2 regions of the Nonomuraea sp. NPDC050556 genome follow, and region 1 is predicted to be linked to the other one. Evidence: riboswitches for the same ligand, from Rfam matches in the RefSeq annotation. Region 1 holds a riboswitch; the other holds the start of a gene.

Region 1 (4,237 bases):
TTCCGCCGAAGGGCAATGAGTTCGCGGAAATAGTCGCCGAACTCGGCGCGCGCCCGTTCTGTCTCTTGAACAAGTTCACTTGACAGCATCGGGTCAAGACTTCTGGCCAGAGTTTCGCTCCAGCCACTGAACCGTTCGTGATCCTCCGGCGGCACTCCGAGCATCTCGGTGATCACCATCACGGGCAACGGATAGGCGAAACCGGACACCAGATCCGCATCGTCGGGCAGCTCCTCGATCAGCCGCTCGGCGATCGCCTCGACCCTCGGGCGGAGCCGTTCGACCATCCTCGGAGTGAAGGCCCGGCTCACCAGCGCGCGCAGCCGGGTGTGATCCGGAGGGTCCATGAGCAGGAAGGATTCAATCGGTTTGGTGGGATCTCCCTTGCCCAGGGGATCAGAACCATGGCCGAACCGGGGATCGCGCAACACGGTTGAGCAGTGCTCATGTGTGGTGGCCACGAGAAGACCGCCGACGGTACGAACTAATGATCCGCGTTCGCGTAACTTTCTGTATACAACGTATGGCTCGCGAAGAAAGTCGGGATCGAACGGGTCGAAGCCCAGGAGGTCGGCAGCCGTCATCGCCTGGGGCGGCGGGGCACTGTAAGGATCGATGTGGAGATCACTCATTGGTCCCCGAAGTGTGCCGACATAAGGTGAGTACTTCACATAGATTCGATCAAGTCAATAGAGGCCGTCAAGTGCGGAGACAATGCGGCTTGACGACCTTTCCTGAATGCGTTTACCTTCTGCGAGACGAGCAGCATTGCTCGGGCCGAGACGTCACCGGGTTCTGCTGGGGGGAGGGCTCCCGATGGATGCGCTCACCGAGACCGTTGAGCTGAGTCACAACGACCTGGCGTTGCTAGCCGAGTTGGCCAAGGGTGTCACGGTCGACCGCGTCGGGCGCCGCCTGGACATCAGCGGTCGCACGGTGCGCCGCCGCCTGCGCGGCATCTGCGACAGGATCGGCGTGGCCACCGCGATCGAGGCGGTGGCCTGGGCGGCACGAAAACAGCTGATCTGACTCAGTCGGCTATGCGGACGGCTCCGGCCCACGGGCGCCGGTCGATCGGCGCGATGCGCACGACGTCGCCGGTCTGCGGCGCGTGGACCATCATGCCGCCGCCGACGTATATGCCCACGTGGTGCAGGTCGCCGTAGAAGAAGACCAGGTCGCCGGGGCGCAGCTCCTCGCGCGAGACGCGGGTGCCCGCCGTCCACTGGTCGCCCGTGTAGTGCGGCAGGCTGATGCCGACCCGCTGGTAGGCGGCCATGACCAGGCCGGAGCAGTCGTAGGAGCCCGGACCTTCCGCGCCCCAGACGTACGGCTTGAGCTGCTGCGTGAGCGCCCAACGGGCGGCCTCGGCGGCCTTGCCCGAGCCGATGATCGGCAGGTTCACCCGCATGGCCCTGGTGCCAGGGCGGCCCGCCTCGCCGACGGCGCGCTTGAACAGGTTGCTCTCCACCTTGGTGACGAGCTTGCTGATCTTGTCGCGCTTGGTGTCGAGGTCGGCGACGAGCTTGCCGACCTCCTCGATGCGCTGGGCGGCGCTGGCCTTGGCCCGCTCGGCCGCGTCGATCATCTTGACGACCTGGCTGACCTGCTGGCCCTGCTGCTCGACGAGCGCGAAGTTGGTGGCCGCCCGGTCGAGGAAGTGGGCGGGGTCGCCGCTGTTGCTGAACGCCATGGCGCCGCCGAGGCCGCCGGAGATGTACTCGTCCTGGGCGAGCGCGATGGCCTTGCCGCGCTTGGCCTCCAGCTCCGCCTGGCTCCTGGCGAGGGTCGCCTTGGCCGCCTTGGCGGTCTTCTCGGCCGTCTTCAGCTTCTCGCGCTGGCCGTTGTACTCCTCGGTCAGCGTCTCGATCTGCGTGTGGAGCTCCTCGACCTGCTGGGAGAGCTCCTTGAGCGAAGGCTTGGGGTCGGCGACGGCCGATCCTGCGGGGAAGGCGATGGCGAGGGCCGCGAAGGCGGCTCCCACGACGGCGAGCCTGCGGGGGAAGGTCCGTTCCGGAGGGCGGGCGTGCTTGCCCGCCGGCTTCCCCCCACGGTCACGCGTGCGCTTCACCAACCAGCTCCTCTCGAGACCGCCTACCGGGTTAGCTGACGGGTTCGGGCCGGAGCAGCCCTACCGAGCCGCGTGGCTCGGATTCACCCCGAAGGGACCTGGGTCCCCGGCTCCCCGCGAGCGAGGATTAGGCGCGGTCGCCACGCGGGATCGCGTGGTGGACATCGACGCTGGACACTAGTGCACCGTCAGGTTCGTGCTCAACCAGAACTGCTAATTCTGTTGAGGTTTCACAACCGATGGATCACAGCCTGATCACGTGCTACGCCGTCCTGGCCTGATGCTACTGGGGTTTTAGGGTGATTTGAGGCTTTTGTGGTGTGTGGGAATAGGGCAATCCGCTCCGTGTCTATACGACTACACAAAGTCACTCCGATTGATTTAGGGGCTGGCCGTAATCGCATCGGTACGCTGAACTGCCATGGAGCAGGTCGCCGAGCGGGCAGTGCGTGAGACAGACGTGATCGTGCGGCGCGCCCGCACGCCCGATGTGCGCACTATCAGGCGCCTGGTCGACACCTATGCGGGCGCGGGGCCGCGGCTGCTGGAAAAGGCCACGGTCACGTTGTACGAGGACGTGCAGGAGTTCTGGGTGGCCGAGCGGGACGGGCGCGTCGTCGGCTGCGGGGCGCTGCACGTGCTGTGGGAGGACCTCGCGGAGATTCGCACCGTGGCGGTGGATCCGGAATGCCGGGGCCTGGGAATTGGTCACGAAATTGTCTCGGCTCTGGTGCGTACGGCCAGAGATCTGGGTCTTCGGCGCGTGTTCTGTCTCACCTTCGAGGTGGATTTCTTCGCCAGGCACGGCTTCGTCCAGATCAAGGGCACACCGGTGTCTCCCGAGGTCTACGCGGAACTCCTGGCCTCCTACGACGAGGGTGTGGCCGAGTTTCTCGACCTTGAGCACGTCAAGCCCAACACTCTGGGTAACACCAGGATGTTGTTGCATCTCAACCCTGGTGTTGACTAAGGGGAAAGGTGATTGTTGATACCTATGCCGATACGTTGGGCAGCAGCAAGCATGTGTCCTGACATGTGCCACATGCGCACTCGAAGCGAGGTGACACGGTGAGCACCGGACAGCCGCCGTATCCACAGGACGATTCCGGCGACAATTCCACGCCTGCCGGGACTCCTGAATACGGACAGCAGAACGCGGGCCGCCCAGCGGGTGAGCCCGATCCAGATGTGACGATCGTGGGTTACCGTACGGACGCCGAGAACTACGGCCAGCCGGCCTACGGGCAGCAGCCCGCGTCCGGCCAGCCCGGCTACGGCCAGCAGCCCGCGTACGGGCAGCCGGGGTACGGGCAGCAGCCCGGCTACGGCCAGCCCGCGTACGGGCAGCAGCCGCAGTCTGGGCAGCCTGGCTACGGTCAGCAGCCCGGATATGGCCAGCAGGCCGCGTCCCAGCCCGACTACGGCCAGCAGCAGGGGTACGGCCAGCAGGCCGCACAGCCCGGCTACGGCCAGCCTGGTTATGGTCAGCCTGGTTATGGTCAGGCCGCCCAGCCCGACTACGGTCAGGCCCAGCCGGGGTACGGCCAGCAGGCCAACTCGCAGGGCGGTTACGGCGCTGCGCAGCCTGACTACGGCCAGGCCGCACAGCCCGGCTACGGCCAGCAGCCGACTTCTGGCCAGCCCGAGTATGGCCAGCAGCCCGGTTACGGCCAGCCCGCTGCGGCGCAGCAGCCCGACTACGGCCAGGCCCAGCCTGGCTATGGTCAGCAGCCCGCGTCGGGCCAGCAGTACAACCAGCCCGGCTACGGCCAGCCTGAAGCACAGCCGGGCTACGGCCAGGCGTCGGGCGCCCAGCCCGACTACGGGCAGGCTCAGCCTGGATATGGGCAGCAGCAGCCGGGATACGGGCAGCAGTCGGCCGGCCAGTCCGGTGGATACGGCCAGCAGCCCGGGTACGGCCAGCAGCAGCCCGGTTACGGACAGCAGCAGCCCGGTTACGGACAGCAGCCTGGCTACGGGCAGCCGTCGGGCGCCCAGCCCGGCTACGGCCAGCAGCAGCCCGGCTATGGGCAGGAGCAGCAGTACGGCGCGGCCTACAACCAGCCGCAGCAGCCCGCGTACGGGCAGCCGTTCGGCCAGCCGGTGGGCGTCCAGCCTCCCGGAGCGCCTGCGCCGCTCGCCGAGTGGTGGCAGCGCCTGGTGGCC
Region 2 (4,237 bases), on a different contig from region 1:
TCGGGCTGGGCATGGGGCCGATGTTGTCCGGGCTGACCGTGGCGATCCAGCAGTCCGTCCCGCCGCAGTTCATCGGTACGGCTACCGCCAACCTGACCTTCTTCCGGCAGATCGGCGGCTCGGTGGCGCTCGCCATCGCAGGGACCGCTTATGGCTCGGTGGTCACCACGGAGGCGCCGCTCCACGGTCTGCAGGCGGCGCACGCCTCGGCTGCGGCGACCGTCATCCCGTGGCTGGGCGTCGCCGGGGCTCTGATCGCGTTCCTGGCCCTCACCGGGCTGCCTGGGGGTCGGCTGACGCGGGCCGTACCGGTGGAGCAGAAGCTGGAAGCCCTGGTCTGAACGGGCCCGGTTTCGCGCTGTGTGGGCAGTCGTGCGAAGCTGTGGGTTGTCCCCAACACCAGGAGGTCCTCATGGCTGACACCCCGGCGGAGCCGGACAACACGCAAGACGCCGAAGTCTCAGAGGACGAGATGAAGCGCAAGTTCCGCGAGGCGCTGGAGCTGAAGAAGAACCAGCACGCCGAAGCGGCGGCCGGTGGCAGGGGCAAGGACCCCTCGAAGATCCACGGCACGCACGGTCCTGCTGGTGGCAAGCGCACCTTCCGCCGCAAGAGCGGCGGTTAATCCTCCAGGGGGTACGGCCCAGCCGTACCCCCTTCTTTGTCCCCACCTCCTCGCGACCCCCACCTCTTCGCGACCCTTGGCGCGACCCCCAGCGACGCCCGCGATCTCCCCGTGAGACCCGCGACCTCCCGTGAGTTCCCCCGCACCCCCGCGTCGCTCCACTCGCCCCTTTGGCGCGCCACCCGCGATCCCCGACCTCCCGGCCCCAGGTCTCCCAGGCCCCCAGCGCCCCCACCTTCTGCGACTCGGGCTCTCCTGCGGCCCCAGCGCCCCCACCTCCCGCTACTCGCGCCCTCTCGGGCCCCGCGCCCTCCATGCGGCTCCATGGCGCGGCTTTCCTCTCGTTGCCGACCTTCATCGGGCCTTTGACGATCTCCTTCTCCAGGGGTGTGCATTCCGCCAGGGGAAGGTAGATCCATTTCGGGCCCCCGCCCTGTGATTGGCGTGACATTCGCCCCGAGATCGACAAGCGGCGGGAAATGTGCGAAATCCGGGGCTGTGCAGGGCTTTCGTGGTTGATAGGCACTACTGATTCATGGGACACCAAGGTAGATCTTCTGGGGTTTTCATGGGTTTAGTTTTGCTTTTGTCCCGCTTTGTGCCTACAGTCCTAAGCGTTACCAGCCGGTGACCTGGCCCTTCACCAGGAAGAGGCAGCCGGCTGGCGCCGAATCCCGCGAACGCGGGAGCCGGGGACCCACGTCCCTTGGGGTGAATCCGACCTCCCCAGGTCGGTAGGGCATCTCCACGCCCGAACCCGTCAGCTAACCCGGTAGGCGCGATGGAGAGGACCACGAACTTATGCGTTTCCACGCCCCTTCCCCCTTTCGTGCCGTAACGGCCCCCGGGTACTGATCTTTTTCTCCCGCTCTTTCGCGTAGCGACCGTCTGGCCCTTCTGCCCGGCTACGCGCCTTCTTGAGCGCGACTTTCCCCGTCCCCGCACAAAGGACCTTTCTTCTTCATGACTCCCCGCTTCGCCATGCGCACGTTCACCATGCTCGCTGTCGCCGGCCTCATCGCCGGAGCAGGCGCAGCCGCCGCCCACGCCGACGTCGAGATGACCCCCGTCGCCCAGCAGAACGAGAAGCCCGTCCTGCTCAAGGGGTCCACCACCGCCTCGTACTACTGGGACGACTCCTCCGGCCGCGCCGGTGACACGGGCCTGCCCGCCAGCGGCAAGCCGATGCAGAAGGGGATGGCCGCCAGCCCGAGCTGGCCGCTGTTCACCGAGGGGTACGTGGTCTACAAGGGCAAGAAGGCGCCGTTCTTCGTCGGCGACCGGGGTCCTGGCAACCCGTCGAACAACGGGGTCATGCTCGACCTCGACGCCAAGACGTTCGCCTACCTGCTGGGTGGCACGTTCAACAGCGGCACGCTGGGTGTGGACGGTGTCGGTGGCGAGGGGCACGCGAAGGTGGAGTACGTCATCACCAAGTGGGGCAACGGGGTGGGCAAGAAGAACCACCCGGTGGCGTTCTCCACGGGTGCTTGGGCGCGTAAGGACAGCAACCCCGCCAAGCCGCCGGTCCTCGCCGCCAAGGCTCCGGTGAAGAAGGCCGAGCCTGCGAAGAAGGCGGCTCCGGTCGAGGCCGCTGCTCCTGCCGCTGCGCCTAAGCCGATCGACGTTCAGGCGATGGCCGTGAAGTCGGACGCCACGGAGTCGAACACCATCGGTGGTGTCGCCATCCTGGGTGGTCTCGCGCTGCTCGGCGGTGGGCTGTTCCTGGCTCGGGGGCGGATCTCCGCTCTCGTCAAGCGCTGATCCCACGCTCGTAGCCCGGTGCCCGCCGTACAGGGCGCCGGGCTCCGCCGTACCCCGACCCGCCGACGCGGCGCCTTGGGGTGCGCGCCCTTAGCTCGGAAGGCCCATGTACCCCCCGGTTGGCCGAGACACTACGGTCATCCTCGCGCTACCCGGGGGTTGCGGGCGGACCTCCGCTCTCGTCAGGCGCTGATCCACCGCTCGTTGCCCGGTGCCCGCCGTACAAGGCGCCGGGCTCCGCCGTACCCCGACCCGCCGACGCGGCGCCCTGGGGTGCGCGCCCTTAGCTCGGAAGGCCCATGTACCCCCCGGGTGGCCGAGACACTACGGTCATCCCGCGCACTGCCCGCGCTGCGGGCGCGCTACCCGGGGGTTGCGGGTGGGGCTTTTCTCTGGGCGATTAGAATGTCATTCTATTTGGCATGACCGAGTTCGCGAGCGTCAACGGCCTCCAGCTCTGCTACGAGTCCTTCGGGTCCCCGGAAGACAAACCCATGCTGCTCATCATGGGCCTCGGCGCACAGATGATCTTCTGGGACGACGAGCTCTGCCAGCTCCTCGCCGACCAGGGACACCACGTCGTGCGGTTCGACAACCGGGACGTGGGCCTGTCCACCCACCTGCACGAGGCGGGCCCGCCCGACCTCGCCGCCGCGCTCGGTGGCCACCCGCAGGCCGCCTACCTGCTCAAGGACCTCGCCGCCGACGCCGCAGGACTCATGGACCACCTCGGCTGGCCGTCCGCCCACATCGTCGGCGCCTCCATGGGCGGGATGATCGCCCAGACGTTCGCGATCGAATACCCCGAGCGCACCCTCACGCTCACCTCGATCATGTCCACCCCCGGCCCCGACATCGGCGCCCCGAGCCCCGAGGCGGGCGCCGCGCTGCTGATGCCGCCCGCCCCCGACCGGGCGACAGCGGTCGAGCGCTCCTTCGAGCTGTGGGGGATCATCGGCTCCCCGGGCTTCGAGATGGACCGCGAGCGCGTGGCCAGGATCGCCGGGCTCTCCTACGACCGCGCCTACGACCCGGCGGGTACGGCCAGGCAGCTCGTCGCGATCATCGCCTCGGGTGACCGTACGGACCAGCTGAGGCAGCTGGACGTGCCGGCGCTCGTCATCCACGGCGAGGCCGACAGGCTGGTCCAGCTGCCCGGCGGGATCGCGACCGCCGAGGCCATCCCCGGGGCCAGGTTGCTGACGTTCCCGGGAATGGGCCACGACCTTCCGCGCCAGCTCTGGAAGCAGATCACCGGCGCGATCACCGAGCTCACCTCGGCCTAGACCTCCAGCTTCTCCTCGATCACGCGCAGCTGGTGGCGGGCCAGCGCCAGGTTGGCGCGCCCCCGGTCGAGCGCGAGGTAGACGAACAGGCCCTTGCCGCTCCTGCCGGTGATGGGCCTGATGAGGTGGTACTGCGAGCTGAGCGAGATGAGGATGTCCTCGATGCCGTCCTTGAGACCGAGCGACTCCATCGTGCGGAGCTTGGCCTTCATCACCTCGGTGTTGCCCGCCGCCGCCACCTGCAGGTCGAGCTCCTTGGAGCCGCCGAGCGAGCCGAGCGCCATGCCGCTGCCGTAGTCGACGATCGCCGCACCGATCGAGCCGTCGATCGCCATCATCTCCTTGAGCGAGATGTCCATGCTGGCCATGTGTTTCCTCCTGGGTTAGCGATTTCGCGAGGCCAGGGCGGCCACGGCGGCCGCCGTCTTGCGACCCTCCAGTCTCAGCAGGCCGAGGTTGGTGCCCGGCTCGGCGAGGACTGTGAGGACGATGGTGGGGCCCGCCGGATAGAACGCGGCGAACCCTGCTGTGCCGGACATGAGCGTCTCTTCGAGCACGCCCC

Evidence for each region. Region 1 has a riboswitch for cyclic di-AMP ahead of ACIBG8_RS43775 (C40 family peptidase). Riboswitches for the same ligand answer to the same signal wherever they lie in the genome.
Region 2: it holds a riboswitch for cyclic di-AMP, as region 1 does, so the genes downstream of both, ACIBG8_RS38980 (hypothetical protein) here and ACIBG8_RS43775 (C40 family peptidase) in region 1, are expected to answer to the same signal.

What each region holds. Positions count from the first base shown of each region.
Region 1 covers NZ_JBITGU010000005.1:326,754-330,990, reverse strand. The annotation lists gene ACIBG8_RS43785 (cytochrome P450) at 1-632, opposite strand, end outside; gene ACIBG8_RS43780 (LuxR C-terminal-related transcriptional regulator) at 817-1,029, shown strand; gene ACIBG8_RS43775 (C40 family peptidase) at 1,031-2,071, opposite strand; cyclic di-AMP (ydaO/yuaA leader) riboswitch at 2,077-2,215, opposite strand; gene ACIBG8_RS43770 (amino-acid N-acetyltransferase) at 2,493-3,041, shown strand; gene ACIBG8_RS43765 (RDD family protein) at 3,140-4,237, shown strand, end outside.
Region 2 covers NZ_JBITGU010000004.1:395,308-399,544, reverse strand. The annotation lists gene ACIBG8_RS38990 (MDR family MFS transporter) at 1-341, shown strand, start outside; gene ACIBG8_RS38985 (DUF5302 domain-containing protein) at 413-625, shown strand; cyclic di-AMP (ydaO/yuaA leader) riboswitch at 1,281-1,419, shown strand; gene ACIBG8_RS38980 (hypothetical protein) at 1,589-2,389, shown strand; gene ACIBG8_RS38975 (alpha/beta fold hydrolase) at 2,812-3,675, shown strand; gene ACIBG8_RS38970 (hypothetical protein) at 3,672-4,043, opposite strand; gene ACIBG8_RS38965 (roadblock/LC7 domain-containing protein) at 4,059-4,237, opposite strand, start outside.